One region of the Streptomyces sp. NPDC047515 genome, then DNA from elsewhere that is predicted to be linked to it. Evidence: riboswitches for the same ligand, from Rfam matches in the RefSeq annotation. Region 1 holds a riboswitch; each other region holds the start of a gene.

The links. Region 1 has a riboswitch for cyclic di-AMP ahead of ABZ826_RS21550 (LysM peptidoglycan-binding domain-containing M23 family metallopeptidase). Riboswitches for the same ligand answer to the same signal wherever they lie in the genome.
Positions count from the first base shown of each region.
Region 2: it holds a riboswitch for cyclic di-AMP, as region 1 does, so the genes downstream of both, ABZ826_RS12545 (LysM peptidoglycan-binding domain-containing protein) here and ABZ826_RS21550 (LysM peptidoglycan-binding domain-containing M23 family metallopeptidase) in region 1, are expected to answer to the same signal.
Region 3: it holds a riboswitch for cyclic di-AMP, as region 1 does, so the genes downstream of both, ABZ826_RS17370 (M23 family metallopeptidase) here and ABZ826_RS21550 (LysM peptidoglycan-binding domain-containing M23 family metallopeptidase) in region 1, are expected to answer to the same signal.

Region 1 is NZ_JBEYTM010000026.1:4,030-9,831, reverse strand. Features, by position in the region: gene ABZ826_RS21555 (SGNH/GDSL hydrolase family protein) at 1-734, opposite strand, end outside; gene ABZ826_RS21550 (LysM peptidoglycan-binding domain-containing M23 family metallopeptidase) at 923-1,852, opposite strand; cyclic di-AMP (ydaO/yuaA leader) riboswitch at 1,856-2,016, opposite strand; gene ABZ826_RS21545 (alpha-galactosidase) at 2,307-4,406, opposite strand; gene ABZ826_RS21540 (tyrosine-protein phosphatase) at 4,632-5,444, shown strand; gene ABZ826_RS21535 (DUF6126 family protein) at 5,466-5,633, opposite strand; gene ABZ826_RS21530 (XRE family transcriptional regulator) at 5,667-5,802, opposite strand, start outside.
Region 2 is NZ_JBEYTM010000011.1:160,724-166,525, forward strand. Features, by position in the region: gene ABZ826_RS12530 (APC family permease) at 1-236, opposite strand, end outside; gene ABZ826_RS12535 (hypothetical protein) at 585-902, shown strand; gene ABZ826_RS12540 (DUF2461 family protein) at 1,058-1,708, shown strand; gene ABZ826_RS12545 (LysM peptidoglycan-binding domain-containing protein) at 1,847-2,578, opposite strand; cyclic di-AMP (ydaO/yuaA leader) riboswitch at 2,583-2,756, opposite strand; gene ABZ826_RS12550 (ATP-binding cassette domain-containing protein) at 3,447-5,108, shown strand; gene ABZ826_RS12555 (DUF305 domain-containing protein) at 5,187-5,802, opposite strand, start outside.
Region 3 is NZ_JBEYTM010000018.1:45,385-51,186, reverse strand. Features, by position in the region: gene ABZ826_RS17385 (GNAT family N-acetyltransferase) at 1-520, opposite strand, end outside; gene ABZ826_RS17380 (HPr family phosphocarrier protein) at 693-974, shown strand; gene ABZ826_RS17375 (GntR family transcriptional regulator) at 1,112-1,828, opposite strand; gene ABZ826_RS17370 (M23 family metallopeptidase) at 2,092-2,892, opposite strand; cyclic di-AMP (ydaO/yuaA leader) riboswitch at 2,905-3,072, opposite strand; gene ABZ826_RS17365 (pitrilysin family protein) at 3,481-4,863, opposite strand; gene ABZ826_RS17360 (pitrilysin family protein) at 4,890-5,802, opposite strand, start outside.

The DNA.
Region 1 (5,802 bases):
TCACGCCGGACTTCGAGCGTGCCGCGCTGTGCCTGCGGGGGCCATTCCTGGTCGGGGTCGGCCGGCACGTCGAGGCCGAGGACCTGGGCGGCCCGCAGCGCGACCCTGGTGTGTCCCTCGGGCGACAGATGCAGCCGGTCGTCGTCCCAGGCGCGCCTGTCCTGGACGGACCGCAGCGACCACAGGTCGAGGACCGGGCAGTCGTAGCGGTCGGCGATGGACCGCACATGGGCGGTGTAGGTGGCGATCTTGCCGCGCAGGTGGCGCAGCACGGGAACGCCACGGGTGTCGAAGCCGGTGGTGACCAGGACGGTGCCGACCGATTCGGTCAGCTCCGCGACCGCGCGCTCGAAACGCTCGGCAACGTCGTCGGGGTCGGTGCCGGGCCTGATGATGTCGTTGCCGCCCGCGCAGAAGCTCACCAGGTCGGGTGCGAGCTCCTTGGCGCGCGGCACCTGCTCCTCGACGATCTGGTCCAGGAGTCGTCCGCGTACGGCGAGATTGGCGTACCTGAAATTCCCGTGCGCGGAGCCTTCGGTGCCCGTTGCCGCATCGGGATCCGGGAGTTGGTCCGCGAGAAGTACCGCGAACCGGTCCGCCCAGCCGACGAAGGTCCCGTCCGGGCCGGGGTCGCCGACTCCCTCGGTGAAGCTGTCGCCAATCGCCGCGTACGACCCGATGACACCATGTCGGTTGATGACGCCACGTTGATTTTTTCTCGAATCGTCTGCCACAAACGCTTATCCTGCACCGCCGAATGTGACCTACGCGACCGTAATAAGGGGTTGACGGGTGGTGAGATAGACCACCCGGTCAGGTTTTGGTAAAGGGGGAATAAGCAGAAGGGCGGTGCGCCGCCGCGCACCGCCCCTTCTGTATGGCTCGGGTCATGCCATGTCGTTCATGTGCCCGGCAGTTCGACTCAGACGTAGATGCCGTGCGAAGCCAGGAAGGCGATCGGGTCGATGTCCGAACCGTACGCCGGGCCCGTGCGGACCTCGAAGTGCAGGTGCGGCCCGGTGGCGTTGCCGGTAGCGCCGGAGAGGCCGATCTGCTGACCGGTGCTCACGGACTGGCCCGCCGAGACGGAGATCGAGGACAGGTGGCCGTACTGCGAGTAGTGGCCGTCGGCGTGCTTGATGACGACCTGGTTGCCGTACGCGCCACCCCAGCCGGCGGTGACGACGGTGCCGGAGGTGATGGCCTTCACGCTGGTGCCGGTGAAGACGGGGAAGTCGATCCCGGTGTGGCTGCCGCTGGACCAGTTGGAGCCGGAGGCGCGGTAACCGGTGGTGTGGTTGCCGGGGACCGGGTGGACGTAGCCGGAGCTGCTGCTCTGGACCGCCGGGGCGGAGGTCTTGGACTCCGTGACCGTCGAGGCCTTGGCCGGGGCGGACTTCTCCACGACCGAGGGGGCCTTCGAGGGGAGGGCCGCGCCCGCGCCGGCGCCGGTGGACGCGGCGTCGGCCGAGGCCTTGCCGCCGAGCGTCAGCTTCATGCCCGGGAAGATCAGACCGGGGTTCTCGCCGACGACCTCGCGGTTGTCCTGGTACAGCTTCTGCCAGCCGCCCTCGATCTTGTGCTCGGCGGCGATCTTCGACAGGTAGTCGCCGGAGACGACGGAGTAGGTCGTGGTGGCGGCCTGCTTCTGCGCGACCGGCTGGGCCGGGGCGGCGTGCGCGGCGGCGGAGGCGGACTGCGTGACGGCGGCCGGGGCGGCCTGTTCCGCAGCGTGGGCACCGGTGGCGCCGAGCAGCGGCAGCGCGATGACGGCGCCACCGGCGCCTGCGGCGGCGACGCCACGGGCGATGACGCTGGACTTCGTACGACGGTGCTTACCCGATATGGGCATGGGGTGTTTCCTCTCCGGCGCCTACGAGGTGAGCTGTCGGGTTCGGGCTGGAGATGCCCGGCCGCACTGAGCGCGGCTTCACCCCGAGCCGGCCGGATTTCTCCGATCGGCGGCCTACCTGGTTCCCCCGCTCCTGCCACACGATGAGTGGGTGCGAATTCCGGGCGGCGGCAGGATTAGGCGGTCCGACCGGATTGACGGTGACCGTAAGCGAGTCGGGACGGCGAGAACAAGCCTCCGGCTCCTCATCGGAATCCGCGCCGGGAATTCGGCGCGGAATTCCGGTCACACTCCGTGGATTAAGGATCTTGAATTTCCGCGCCGCGCACGGAATGCCCGACCGCCCCGCCAGCACGCACCGTCACGGATATGATCCCGCTCACGAGAGGACGACCACCTACCCGACAAACAGTGCCCGTTAGGCCAGAATCGGCGCATTACGGACACGCCGTGTTCATCGCTCGCGCCGGAGCCTCACCACCCCCGCATCCAGATCCCCCTGAAGCCCGGTGTGCAGCCCCTGGTGCAGCAGCACCGAACCGTGGTGCACCGCCCCCGTGTCCAGGCAGGTGTACGTCGCCGCGGGGTCGAGCCCGCGCAGTCCGAGGGCCGGGGGCCGCTCCCCGTACCGCTGCGCCTCCAGCCACATCAGGACCACGGTCTCCTCCCCGTGGACGTACTGGACCGCGCTGAGTCCGCCGCGCGGGGCGCGCAGCCGGTACAGGGCGCCGTGCTGCACCACCGACCGGATCTCCTTGTAGAGGTCCACCCAGCCCCGCGCCTCGGCCAGTTCCCCCTCACTCCATTCGGCGAGGTCCCCGCCGACCCCGAGCACACCGGCCATCGCGCTCACGAAGCGGAAGCGCAGCGAGCTGACCCGGTTGTTGAGCTGGACGTTCGGGCTGTCGGTGACCCAGGCGGCCATCACCCGGGCCGGATGGATCTGACCGAAGCCCTCCTGGATGGCGAGACGGTCGAGCGGGTCGGTGTTGTCGGAGGTCCACACCTGATCCGTGCGGGACAGAATCCCCAGATCGATCCGGCCGCCGCCGCCCGAGCAGGACTCGAAGGCGACCGAGGGGTGCGCCGCCCGTAGCCGGTCGATCAGCTCGTACAGGGCGCGCACATGCTCGATCCAGAGCTTCTGCGGATACTCCTCGCCCGGCCAGCCCGCTTCGGTGAAAGAGCGGTTGAAGTCCCATTTCACATAGTCGACGGGCGCACCGGAGAGCAGCGTGTCCAATTGCCCATAGAGATGGTCCCGCACATCGGCGCGGGCCAGATTGAGCACCAGTTGATTACGGAACTCGGTGCGCGTCCGGCCGGGGAAGTGCTGCACCCAGTCCGGGTGTGCGCGATAAAGATCACTGTCGGCATTGACCATTTCCGGCTCGACCCAGATGCCGAACTGCATGCCGAGACCGTGCACTTCGTCGGCGAGCGGCTTCAGCCCGCCGGGGAAGCGGTCCGGATTCGGCGTCCAGTCCCCGAGCCCCGCCCGGTCGCTGGTGCGCTGCCCGAACCACGCGTCGTCCACGACGAACAGCTCGACCCCCATCGCCGCGGCCCGCTCGGCGAGGGCGCGCTGCTGCCCCTGCGAGATGTCGAAGCCGGTCGCCTCCCAGGAGTTGTAGAGCACCGGCCGCAGGTTCTGCGCGTCCGGGATCACATGGGCCAGCTGCCAGGCGTGCCAGGCCCGGCTCGCCCCGCCGAACCCCTCCGCGCTCCACAGTCCGGCGAAGGCCGGTGTGACGTAGGACTCACCCGGTCCGAGCAGCAGCAGCCCGGAGTCGTCATGGCCCGCGCCGCCGGTGATCTGCACGAGCCCGTCGGGGAGCCGCTGTACGGAGATCCGCCACGACCCGGACCAGCCGAGCGCGCAGCCGTACACCTCCCCGCTCTCCTCGGTCGCCGCACCGTCGGCATCCAGCGCGACCCACGGCAGGTACTGGTGGCCCGTATGGCCGCGCCTGCTGGAGATGACGCTTTCGCCGTACGTCAGCTCCGCCCGCGCGAGCCGGGACTCCGCCGCCCAGCGGCCGTGCAGGCGGCTCAGCCGCCAGCCGTCGCGGGCGGGCAGCGCCCAGGCGGCGGCGTCGGCGCGCAGCAGTTCCAGCGGCGGGCCGTCCGGTCCCGCATGGGTGACGGTGGCCCAGCGCTCGATCACATCGGAGTCGTTCCGCATCCGGTAGTGCAGGGTGAGGGCGAGCCGGTGCACGGAGTCGGTGAAGCCGATACGGAGTTCGTCCCCGTCCACCACGGCGTCGGTGAAGGCCCACTCCGTGCCGCGGACCTCGGGGGTGCGCACCGCGAGGGCCGGGCGGACGAACCGCGGGCCGCCCTCCACGGGATACTCCTCACGGCCGTCGAGCCGGGACTCGAATCCCCTGGCTGGCGGATCCGGCGCCGCAGCCAGGGCATCGGCCGCGGCGAGGGAGATCCGCGGCCCCCAGTGGAGATGGAGCAGTTCGTCCCGCTCGGTGACTCGCAATGCGTAGCTGCTGCTCGCCCCGGTGAGCAGCCAGGTCCGGCCCTTGCCGCCAGTCTCGATCATCGCTTCCCCACATTCCAACAGTTCCGCACATCATCGACCGTCGCCGGGTGGGCGGGCAACGGTCTCGCAAGGAATTCGCCGGACGGATTCGCCACCGGAGCGCGAGGGTTCACGAGGTATCGACAAGGAAAGACCGAGATGATTGCCTGAGGAATCAATGTCGTATCGTCGCGGAAGTGGCCTTGTCGGCGACTCGCGTCGACGCCAGACACCCCAGGAGTCCCTGTGACGCAACAGTTGCCGCAGATCCCGTCGACGGAACCCGAGCTGGCGGGCGTCCGCAACTTCCGCGACGTGGGCGGACTGCCCACCGAGGACGGCCGGCGGGTGCGGCACGGACGGCTCTTCCGCAGTGGTCACCTCGCGCACGCCACCATCGAGGACGCCGCGTTCCTCGGCGGTCTCGGACTGCACACGGTCTTCGACTTTCGCAACGCCGCCGACCACCGGCTCGACGGCCTGGACGTGGAACTGCCCGGCGTACGCAACGTGAGCATCCCGCTCTCCGACCCCGCCGACGGCGCGGAGTTCTGGCGGATGGTCCGCGACGGCGATCTCGACCAGCTGCGCTCGCTCCTCGCCGACGGCAAGGGGGCGGACCGGATGATCGCCTCGTACCGCTCGATCATCCTGGACCGGACCGCCGAGCACAGCCGTGTCCTGCACGCCCTGGCCGAGGACAGCGTTCCGGCGTTGATGCACTGCGCGGCGGGCAAGGACCGGGCCGGTCTGTCGATCGCGGTGTCGCTGCTGGCCGTCGGCGTCGAGCGCGATGCCATCGAGGCCGACTACCTCAAGTCGAACGACGCCCACCGCCGCTACAAGGTGCACCGCAGCGACACCTCGGCGAACGGCATGTCGCCCGAGGTGATGGAGCTGCTCAGTCCCCTCTTCGGCGCCCACGCGGACTATCTCGGCGCTGCCTTCGCCACCATCGAGGAGACCTGGGGCGGCACCGACCGCTACCTCTCCGAGGGGCTGAAGCTCGCCCCCGAGACCCGTGAGCGGCTGCGCGAGCAGCTCCTCGACGAGGCGTAGCCGGGCCGCTCCTCGCGGTGGTCAGCCCTTACCGGCCACCGCGAAGAGCAAGTAGAGGAAGGCCGCGAAGATGTGTCCGGCGATGAGGTAGGCGAACAGCCGGATCACCACGCCGCGCGGAAACTTCCGCTCCTGGGCCTCGTAGTTCTTCCTGGACCCGAGCGGGTCGAAGTTCTCTGAATCGGACATGACAGTCCTCTCTGGCGACCGGACGGACCGGACTCAGCGATGGTGGATACCGCTGCCGAGGCACAGCGCGGCGGCGGGGCTCTGCAGCAGGGTGTGGACGAAGAGCAGCTCGGCACCGTCACGGTCGACGGCCGTGATCCGGTGCGGGGTGAGCGAGTCGAAGTGCGCG
Region 2 (5,802 bases), on a different contig from region 1:
GAGTAGCAGAAGGCGACCGCGATACAGAGCAGTGAGCCGATGGCGATGGTGAGGGCGGTGTACGTGCCGAGGCTGGAGAACAGGTCCGGAACGACCACGAAGAGGGTCGAGGCGGGCGTCACGCAGGAGAGCGTGAGCAGTGTTCCGCCCACGACGCCGATGGAACGCTTGAGCTTCTGTGGGGTGGGGCCGGTCGCCGGCGCGAGCGCCTGGGGAGCGCTGAGCGTTTCGGTCATCGTGCGATTCCGATCAACAGGTGCGGTGTCTGAGCACGGGAGCGGTATCGCCTCCAGACGAGGACGTGGTGAGTGGTTTCATCGCTCCCAGCGCGATATGCAATCCTGACGAGTTCCGCAGGTCAAGAGCTGTTCACCTTCGGAATTCGTTGTTTCGGAAGCAGAATTCAACTGTTTGGCGTTAAGAAGGCGTCAATCTGTTGGGGATCGGCGGGTACGGGAACCGCAGCCGGATCCCGTGGAAAGTTTTGCCCGTCCCGGATACCGGAAGGGTGCGGCGCCCCGGGACGCCCTGAAGCCGGGCTTGCGCGGGTCGCGCATCCACCGTCTTGGTGCCAGCCTGAATACATGGCTTGGGCGTCATGGACGACTCGCGGTGTGTTCTCCGGGCACGGTGGCGTGCTGACGGAAGAGGTCGGCGTCCTGTCCGGGGATCTGACCGTCCACACGACCTGGGCCGATGACACGGCCCAGGTGACAGTGCAGTACACAGGGGCGATCGACTGGTTCACCATGTCCGGCAGTCCGGTGCCGTGCTGCTCGGAGGATGACAGCCGGCGTCTGCACGACGCGGTGGTGCGGTCCGTTCGGGAGGGAGAGGCGGCCACGGTCCCCGGACCGCCGCCGCAGAACTCGGAGCGGCCCACGGAGAGCGCCCAGGAATGACGGTGACGTCGCCGGGCGTCCGGTGGGGCGCGGTGCCCCGCGTGGGCGCGTCGGACGCCGCACGGGCACGACGACCGGACGCACGTCGCGGGTCGCTGAGGGCTGACCCGTCATCGCAAGCGGGCGCGCGGCCCTGCTTCATTAGGATCCATTGCATGAGCACAGCATTCAGCGGCTGGACAGAGCAGGCATTCGAGCTGCTTCTGCAACTGGAGGGCGCGCCTTCGCAAGAGACACGCGAGAAGCTCAGGAAGGACCGGGAACGCCTCGTCCGGCAACCCATGATCGCGTTGCTGAACGACGTGGCGGACGCGGACCAGTTGTACGAGGACTTCTCCGTCTGGGGGTTCCGCAAGGATCCGTGGTGGTGGCAGCATCAGGCGGCGGTGATCCGGATCGCGCGCAATGTCCAGATAGGGCTGCGCTTCGACCTCGACGGGCTCCGGATCAGCGGCGGCTGGAGCTATCCGGATCCGGGGCAGATCCCGTTGTTCCGTACGGCAGTTGCCGCGCGAGAGAGCGGACCGGAGCTGGTGCGCGCCGTCGGGGCCCTGGAGGCGCGAGGGTATGAGATCACCGGTGACGTCATGCAGCGCGTGCCGCGTGGTCACGACGCCGGCCATCCGCGCGCCGCTTTCCTTCGGCACCGCTCGGTGTCCGCCGCCCGTCCCCTCGGCGGGGACTGCGCCGAGCACACGACGGCGCTGGTCGGCTCCGTGCTCGTGGCGGCGGAGGAATTGGCTCCCCTGCTGTCCTGGCTTGCCCGTCATGTGACCGTTCCGGGCTCCCGTCGGCCTGCCACGTGACGTCGCCGCCGTGTAAGGCCCCCTGCCGACGAGCTGCCGAAAGGCGGTCCCTGACCGGGTGGGTGGTCCGCTGCCGGGAGAAGTGTCCGGCCTCTCGCCACCCGTCGGTCCTGAACCGCCTTTCTGTGCCGCTGTGCGTCAGTACGCCCCGAAGACGTTGTCGATCGAACCGTACTTGTCGGCGGCGTAGTTGCACGCTGCGGTGATGTTGGCGACCGGGTCGTAGCTGTCCATGGACGTGCCGGGCACGTGGTAGGCACGGAACGTCGGGTCGATGATCTGCAGAAGGCCCTTGGAGGGCGTTCCCGCCGCGGCGTTCGAGTCCCAGTTGTTGATGGCCCGCGGGTTGCCGGAGGACTCGCGGATGATGTTGCGGTGGATGCTGTCGTAGCTGCCGGGGATACCGTGCTGGGCCATGACGGCCAGCGCCTCCCTGATCCAGCCGTCCAGATTGTTCGCGTACGTCGCGGGCTTTGCCACCGAGATGGTCGCGGCCGATGCAGCGGCGGTTTTCACAGTGGACGCGGCGGGGGTGGCTGCCCCGATGGTCAGCGTCATGCCCGGGACAATCAGTCCGGGATTGTCGCCGACGACCTTTCGATTGTCCGCGTACAGCTTCTGCCAGCCACCGCTGAGGGAATGGGCTTTCGCGATCTTGGCAAGAGTGTCGCCGGCGACCACGGAATACGTTGCGGGTGCAGCCTTCTGCACGGAAACTTCCTTGGCGGTGGCGGCCTGCGCCGGCGCGGCGGAGGCGAAGCCGGCACCCACCAGCGGAAGTACGAGGGCGACTCCGCCGGTGGCCGCGGCGATGAAACCGCGGGTCAGCGAGGTGGACGTGCGGCGACCGTGCTTACCCGTTGTGGACATGCTGAATTCCTCTCCGTCGCCTGCGAGGTGAGCTGTCGGGTTCGGACTGGAGATGTCCGGCCGCACGTGAATGCGGCTTCACCCCGAGCCGTTCCGGATACCGGACCGGCGGCTTACCTGGGTCCCCCGCTCCTGCCGAACATGAGTGGGTCGGATTCTCGGACGGCGGCAGGATTTGGCGTTCCGTCCGGATTGACGGTGACCGTAGGCGAGAAACACCGAAAGGAACAAGCCCCTATTTTTGGATCACATTTCATTTGCAAGATCGAGTAACTGAATTCGCCGTAATCCACCTCACACCGCGCGACCAAATTTCGTTGCACAGAAGGGAAGCGCGCCGACTGCCGAGCGCTTCGGAACCCAAAACGTGACTCACACCACGAAGCCACAAAAGGGACATTTCTTTCGGATCCCAAATGGTGCGGTCGATGGATAAATCCACCTTTATTGACGAAGTTATTAATTTCGGACAAATCGCTCATATCGAGACATTCGACCGCCGGTGCGAAGGCTCTCCGCTCCGGCACACCGCTCACCGGACCGACCTCGTCCGACGGGGGCTCCGTCACCTCGGGGCTTTGCCTTTCGTCCCGCGGCTCGCTATCGTCCCTGGCGGCCCTGTTGTCTCCGATAGAGGTGGACGTTGCGCATCTGAGGTTCGCGAACATCGCGCCGTACGGCTCCTGCCGTACGCCCGTCACGCAGTAGCAGTGTTTTCTCCTGCCCGTGACCCCGCGCGGATGCGACCTCGGTGCCTCAGCCGTCCTTCGACCTTCCGGACTGCCGCACCCTCCTTCTCGGCACGGTCGCTGCGTGGTGCTCGCATACGAAGCCCCCATTCACCACGCTTGCGACTGCGAGGATCATCATGGCGACACCCACTGCCCCCAGCGCTTCGCTCACCTGCTCCGCTCTGTCCTTCCAATGGCCGGACGGCACGACCGTCTTCGACGGCCTCTCGCTCAGCATCGGCCGGGGCCGCACCGGTCTCGTGGGGACCAATGGCGCGGGCAAATCCACCCTGCTGCGACTGCTGGCCGGCCGACTTCACCCCACCCAGGGCTCGGTCGCGGTCGGCGGCAGCCTCGCCTACCTGCCGCAGAACATCACCCTCGACACGACGCTGCGTGCGGACGAGGCCCTCGGCATCGCCGAGCGGCGCGCCGCGCTGCGCGCCATCGAAACCGGGGATGTGGACGAGAAGCACTTCGAGACGATCGGCGACGACTGGGACGTCGAGGAACGCGCCGTGGCGACCCTGAGCTCCCTGGGACTCGGCAACATCGAACTGGACCGAACCGTGGCCCAGTTGTCCGGAGGCGAGACCGTCCTTCTGCGGCTGGCCGCGCTGCTGCTGGAGCGTCCCGACGTGCTGCTGCTGGACGAGCCGACCAACAACCTCGATGTACTCGCCCGGCGCAGGCTCTACGAGGCCGTCGACAACTGGCGCTCCGGTGTGCTGGTCGTGGTCAGCCACGACCTCGACCTGCTGGAGCGCGTCGACCGCATCGCCGAACTCCGGTCCGGTTCCGTGAACTGGTACGGCGGCGGCTGGTCGGCCTACCAGGAAACCCTGAGTATCGAACAGGAGGCCGCCGGAAGGATGTTGCGCGCCGCGGAGGCGGATGTGCGCCGACAGAAGCGCGAACTGGAGGAGACCCAGGTGAAGCTGGCCCGACGCCAGCGTCAGGGGAGGAAGACGGAGGCCGACGGCGGGCTCCCGAAGATCCTCGCCGGCCGCCGGAAGCGGTCCGCGCAGGAGTCCGCGGGAAAGCTTCGCGGCCTCCAGGAGGACCGGCTCAGCGAGGCGCGCGACCGTCGTGAGGAGGCCGCGGACGCGATCCGTGACGATGCCGAGATCCGAGTGAGCCTCCCCCACACCGCCGTTCCCGCCGGCCGCACCGTGCTGAGCCTGCACGAACTGCGCCCCCGGTTCGGCCAGCTGCACCAGGGCGACCTCCATGTGCACGGGCCCCAGCGGATCGCGCTCGTCGGGCGCAACGGCGCCGGCAAGACGACACTGATGCGCACCCTCACCGGCGAACTGGCTCCGCTGTCCGGCGAGGCCAGGACGTACGTACCACTGCGATTCCTTCCGCAGCGGCTGGACGTGCTGGACGACGACCTCAGTGTCGCGGCGAACGTGGCCCGGATGGCTCCCGGAGTCACCGACAACCACATCCGCTCCCAGCTGGCACGCTTCCTGTTCCAGGGCAAGCGCGCGGAACAGCCGGCGGGCACCCTCTCCGGGGGAGAGCGCTTCCGTGCCGCGCTCGCCGCGGCGATGCTCGCCGCACCGGCCCCGCAGCTGCTGATGCTGGACGAGCCGACCAACAACCTCGACATCGCCAGCGTGCGGCAGCTGACCAGCGCACTCGAGTCCTACGAGGGAGCGTTGCTGATCGCGAGCCACGATCTGCCGTTCCTCGAATCGGTCGGCATCACCCGCTGGCTGGTCCTCGGGGAGGAGCTCCAGGACACCACCGCGGAGGAGGTGGGCGACCTGCTCGCGGCGTCGGAAGCGGGCTGAGCAGTCACGTGACTCCGTGGAACACGTACGGGAGGGGGTGCGGGCCACGTGAGGCCGGGGCCCGCCCCCCGCCAGGGGTCAGAGCCTGGCGATGATCTTGTTCATCTTCTCGATCTCGGCCGTCTGGGCGGTGATGACGGCGTCGGCGAGCTTCTTCGCGTCGGCGTTGCCGCCGTTCTTCCGCTCGGTCTCGGCCATGGTGACCGCGCCCTTGTGATGGCCGATCATGAGCTGCGCGAACTTCTTGTCGAAGTCCTTGCCCTTGGCCGCCTCAAGGCCGCTCATGTCCTTGTCGGACATCATCCCGGGCATCCCGGAGCCGTTCGAGCCATGGTCCATGCCAGGCATGTCACCCATCGAGGACGAGGCCGCGGGCAGCGGCTCGCCCCAGGACTTCAGCCAGCCCTTCATGGTGCTGATCTCGGGGTCCTGGGCCTTCTCGATCGCGGCGGCCAGCACCTTGATCTCGGGGTCGGCGGCGCGGCCGTCGGCCAGCTTCGCCATCTCGATGGCCTGCTGGTGATGCGGGATCATCTGCTGCGCGAACTCCACGTCCGCGGCGTTGAACGCACCGCCGGGAGTGGCCGACGCGGCGGCACTGCCGGAGCCGTGGTCCATGCCGGGCATGGACGAGCTGTCGGACTTGGAGCTTTCCGAGGAGCCACAGGCCGCCAGCGTCAGAGCGAGCGCGGCA
Region 3 (5,802 bases), on a different contig from region 1:
GCTGCTGGGTGTAACCGGCGTCCCGGAACACCTTGATCATCTTGTTGTTGGCGGGCAGCACCTCGGCCGCGAAGCGGCGGATGCCCCGCTCGCGGGCGACGGCCGCGATGTGTTCGAGGAGCGCCGAGGCCACGCCCCGGCCCTGATGCGCGTCCTGGACGAGGAAAGCGACCTCGGCCTCGTCGGCGGGCGCGGAGGCGGGCCTGCCCCGCCCGTCGATCCGGTCGTAGCGGACGGTCGCGATGAACTCACCGCCGACCGTGACCGCGAGGCCCACCCGGTCGACGTAGTCGTGATGGGTGAAGCGGTGCACATCACGGTCGGACAGACGCGGGTACGGAGCGAAGAAACGGTAGTACTTCGACTCGTCGGAGACCTGCTCGTAGAAGCTGACCAGCCGTTCGGCGTCGTCCGTGGTGATGGGCCTGATCCGCGCAGTTGCCCCGTCCCGGAGGACGACGTCCGCTTCCCAGTGGTCGGGATACGCATGATGCGGACTCTGCTCCGGCGAGGGCTGCATGGGCCAAGACTACGGCTCCGTCAGCGGTCGCGTAGGTCCTGGGGCCGGGGCAGTCTGAGGGGGCCGATCGGCGGTACGGCGCAGGATTTGGGCGTGCTACCGATCGGCCGGAGCATCGCGCACCACATGAGAGACTGGTCTAGACAACCATTGATTCCTGAAGGGCAGAACCATGGCTGAGCGCCGCGTCAACGTCGGTTGGGCCGAGGGCCTGCACGCCCGTCCCGCATCCATCTTTGTCCGTGCCGCCACGGCTTCCGGCGTCCCCGTGACCATCTCCAAGGCCGATGGCAACCCGGTGAACGCCGCTTCCATGCTCGCGGTGCTCGGCCTCGGCGCGCACGGCGGCGAGGAGATCGTGCTGGCGTCCGAGGCCGATGACTCCGAAGCCGCCCTGGACCGCCTGGCGAAACTGGTCGCCGAAGGGCTCGACGAGCTTCCGGAGACCGTCTGAACCATTTCCTGCGAGAGAGCCGCGGCAGCCTTATTCGGGGCCGCGGCTCCATGCATTTCCGGGCAGCGGCCGGCGAAGAGAATTCGGGCAGCCCAAAGAATCCCGAACGGAATTACCACCCTTTGTATACGGCGTGATTATTGATTCCGAACACCGGGAGTGTTTACGGAATGTTGCGAACTCCTCACCCGACCCGCGCGGGAGGCGGTCGGCTGACGGCCCGGCCGGTCGGCGCGGCGCAGCCGGTGCACGGTCGTGGCCCGTTCGGCGTGCTGGGTGGCCAGCGTCCTCGCCCGTCCCGCGTCACCGCGCGCCACCGCGTCCACGATGGCTCCATGCTCCGCCCAGGAATCCACCGGGTGGGCAGGCTGATCGACCACGTACATCCAGGTGATCTTGTGGCGCAGCTGGGTGAGCGTCGCGATCAGGCTGGAACTGTCCGAGGCCTGTGCCAACGTCTCGTGGAACCAGCCACCCAGTGAGCGCAGGTCCTCCCCCTCGCCCCGCCTGGCCCGCTCCTGACCGAGCCTGACCAGACCGCGCAGCACCTTGAGATGCGCCTCGGTGCGGCGCTGCGCGGCGCGCGCGGCACCCAGCGGCTCCAGCAGCGCCCGGACCTCCAGGAGGTCGGCGGCCTCCTGCTCGGTGGGCTCGGCGACACAGGCGCCCGCGTGCCGGCGGGTGACCACGAACCCCTCGGACTCCAGGGTGCGCAGCGCTTCCCGCACCGGGACACGGGAGACCCCGTAGCGGCGCGCCAGCAACTCCTCGGTGAGCCGGCTGCCGCGTTCGAAGACACCGGAGACGATGTCGTCACGGATTGCCGTGCATACCGAATGCGCCGGAATACGCATGTCCGAACCTCCGCCTTAATCCCCGCGAAACGCGGCCGACCGACGTCTGTTCTGCGACTCTATTGCAATGCGGCGTCATTTCCGATGCCGGGTGGAAATTCATGAATATCTTTTGGTCGCGGGGCGGCCGGCCGTCGGCACCACGGGCGGTGCGGCGGTCGATTCGGCGGTCGGGCGCGGGGGGGCGCGTCCGACCGCCGGGCGCGACGAAGGCCCCGGCGTGACGCCGGGGCCTTCGAAGGGGCGCTGAGGACGGTCGCCGGTCAGACGTTGACGCCGTGAGCGCGCAGGTACGCGACGGGGTCCATGTCGGAGCCGTACGAGGGCGTGGTCCTGGCCTCGAAGTGGAGGTGCGGTCCGGTGGAGTTGCCGGTCGAGCCGGAGAGGCCGATCCGCTGACCGGCACCGACGCTCTGGCCGACGGAGACGCCGATCGAGGAGAGGTGGCCGTACTGCGTGTACGTACCGTCCGTCATCCGGAGCACGATGTTGTTGCCGTACGCGCCGCCCCAGCCGGCCTCGACGACCGTTCCCGCGCCGACGGCGACGACGGAGCTGCCGGACGCGGCGTGGAAGTCGATGCCCGAGTGTCTGCCGGAGGACCAGAGCGAGCCGCTGGACTTGTAGCCGGTGGTGACGTACGAGCCGGCGACCGGGAGCTGGTAGGAGCCCAGACGGGTGCGCTCGGCGGACCGGGCGGCGCGCACCTTCTCGGCACGCGCCTCTGCCTCACGCTCCGCCTCGGCCTTCGCCTCTGCGGCCTTCTTCTTGGCCTCGGCCCTGCGCTGGGCCTCCGCCTTCGCCCTGGCCGCGACATCGGCCTGACGCTTCTGCTCGTCGGCCTGGGCGGCGACCTGGTCGGCCAGTGCACCCTCGATCGCGATGATCTGGTTCAGACCGGTCTCGCTGACGGAGGGAGTCCCCGCGTCCGCAGCGAGGGCCGGGGCGGCCATGCCGCCGATGACTCCGGTGGTCGCCAGAGCCGCGGTGCCGGCGATCTTCGCGCTCCTGCGGGTCAGTCGGCTCGGGGCACGATGCTTCCCGGTGGCACGGGTGAAAGCCATGGAGTGGCGGATCCTTTCCTTCCTTCTCGCCTACCGGGTTAGCTGACGGGTTCGGAACAGGAAGGTCTCCTACGGACGCCCCGGCCTCACCGAGGTACAGGCATCCGATTCACCCCAGGGACTGCGTGGGTCCCCGGCTCCCCAGGCTCGCGCCTGATGGGGACTCGGCGATGACTGCCCGGTACGTCACGGTTGCGGCATACGAGTGGCGGACAGCCCAGCCGACGCTAAGCGGCGTCACTTTCATTCACCAAACGGACAGGCCGTTTTGTAGCGCATCCCACAGGGCAGACAGGCAACCTCCCCGCCAGAACGAACAAAAGGGAGACCCTGGCGACACGTGACGCACAGAAGCCTCCCTTTTGTCCCGGTATGCACACCGATGGCGAATCGGTGGACCTACTGGTGCGACCGGCACTCAGCCGGTGCGACCTGCTCCGCCGTGCCGACCCGTGCGACCGGGAGCTCCGCCGGTGTCCGATCGAACGTGACAGTCGACCGGTGATCTGTCACACGCGACCGGGCGGCCGGCCGGTCGCACCCGCACCGGGTCGGCCGTCCGGCATCCGCAACGGGGTACGACGACGGTCAGCCGGCGACCACCGACACCTCTCCGATGCCCAGTGCGCGGACCGGCTCCTCGATCCGCGCGGCGTCACCGACGAGGACCGTGACGAGCCGGTCTCCCGGGAAGGCGTTGACCACCGCCGCAGTCGCCTCGACCGTGCCGGTCTCCGCGAGCCGGGCGTACAGCTGTGCCTGGTAGTCGTCCGGGAGGTGCTGCTCGACCTGATCTGCCAGAGTGCCCGCGACGGAGGCCGCCGTCTCGAACTTCAGCGGTGCGACGCCCACGAGATTCTGCACGGCCGTCTCGAGCTCTTCATCGGTCAGCCCCTCGGCCGCCAGGGTCCGCAGGACCGTCCACAGGTCCTCCAGCGCCGGCCCGGTGGACTCCGTGTCCACCGATCCGCTGATGGCGAGCATCGCGGCGCCGGTCGCGCCCGAGGCGGAGTCCGGGGCCGACGACCGCAGCACCTGGGCAAAGGCCCGCACGCCGTAGGTGTAGCCCTTCTCCTCGCGCAGCACACGGTCCAGCCGGGAGGTGAGCGTGCCGCCCAGGCAGTACGTGCCCAGCACCTGGGCCGGCCACACGCTGTCGTGCCGGTCGGCGCCGATCCGGCCGATCAGCAGCTGCGTCTGCACCGCGCCGGGACGGTCGACGATCACCACTCGGCCGGTGTCGTCGGCGGTGATCGGCGGGACCGGACGGGGCTCGGCGGCGTCGCCCGACCAGTCGCCGAGGGTGTCGGCGAGCAGGGCGTCGAGGTCGATGCCGGTGAGGTCGCCGACGACCACGGCGGTCGCCGCGGACGGCCTGACATGGGCGTCGAAGAAGGCACGCACGGCCGCCGAGTCGATCCGCTCCACCGTCTCCTCGGTGCCCTGGCGCGGGCGCGACATCCGCGCCGTGGCCGGGAAGAGCTCTTTGGAGAGCTGCTTCGCGGCTCGCCGGGCCGGATTGGCCTGCTCGTGCGGGATCTCGTCGAGCCGGTTGCGCACCAGCCGTTCGATCTCGCTGTCGGCGAAGGCGGGCGACCGCAGCGCCTCGGCGACCAGCGCGAGCGCCTTGGCCAGCCGGGAGGCCGGGACCTCCAGGGAGACCCGGACTCCGGGGTGGTCCGCGTGCGCGTCGAGGGTGGCGCCGCAGCGCTCCAGTTCGGCGGCGAACTCCTCGGCGGTGTGCTTGTCGGTGCCCTCGGACAGTCCCCGCGACATGATCGTGGCCACGCCGTCGAGGCCCTCGGGCTCCGCGTCCAGAGGGGCGTCGAGGAAGATCTCGACCGCCACGACCTGCTGGCCGGGGCGGTGGCAGCGCAGCACCATGAGGCCGTTGGGCAGGGCGCCGCGCTCCGGCGCGGGGAAGGCCCAGGGCCGTGCGACGCCGGGCGTCGGCTGCGGGTGGTACTGCATCGAAACTCCAGTCGCGGCAGCGTCGGTCACTTGTCCGCCCCTTCGTGCGCGTCGGTGTCGTCGGCGTCGGTCTCATCAGTGTCCGCCGCGTCCGCGGGCTCGGCCGATTCGACCGGCTCGTAGACCAGCACCGCCCGGTTGTCAGGGCGCAGCTGGGCCTTGGCGACGGCCTGGACCTCTTCCGCGGTGACGTCGAGCACCCGCTGTACCGCGGTCAGGGCGAGCTGCGGGTCACCGAACAGCACGGCGAACCGGCAGAGTTCGTCGGCGCGGCCCGCGACCGTACCGAGCCGGTCCAGCCACTCCCGCTCCAACTGGGCCTGTGCGCGCTCCATTTCCTCGGGCGTGGGGCCCTCGGCCGCGAACCGGGCCAGCTCCTCGTCGACCGCGGCCTCGATCTGCGGCACCTCGACACCGCCGGACGTCTTGACGTCCAACCAGCCGAGCGAGGGGGCGCCGGCCAGTCGCAGCAGCCCGAATCCGGCCGCCACGGCCGTACGGTCACGGCGCACCAGACGGTTGTGCAGCCGCGACGACTCGCCGCCGCCGAGCACGGTCAGCGCGAGATCCGCCGCGTCGCACTCACGGGTGCCGTCGTGCGGCAGCCGGTAGGCGGCCATCAGCGCGCGCGCCGGGACCTCCTCGTGCACCTCTTCGCGCAGCTGCTCGCCGATGGTCTCGGGGAGCGTACCGTCGCGCGGCGGCTGCTTGCCGTCGTGGGACGGGATGGAGCCGAAGTACTTCTCGATCCAGGCCAGCGTCTGCTCAGGATCGATGTCGCCGACGACCGAGAGCACCGCGTTGTTGGGCGCGTAGTACGTCCGGAAGAAGGCGCGCGCGTCCTCAAGGGTCGCCGCGTCCAGGTCGGCCATCGAGCCGATCGGCGTGTGGTGGTACGGGTGGCCCTCGGGATAGGCCAGGGCCGTCAGCTTCTCGAAC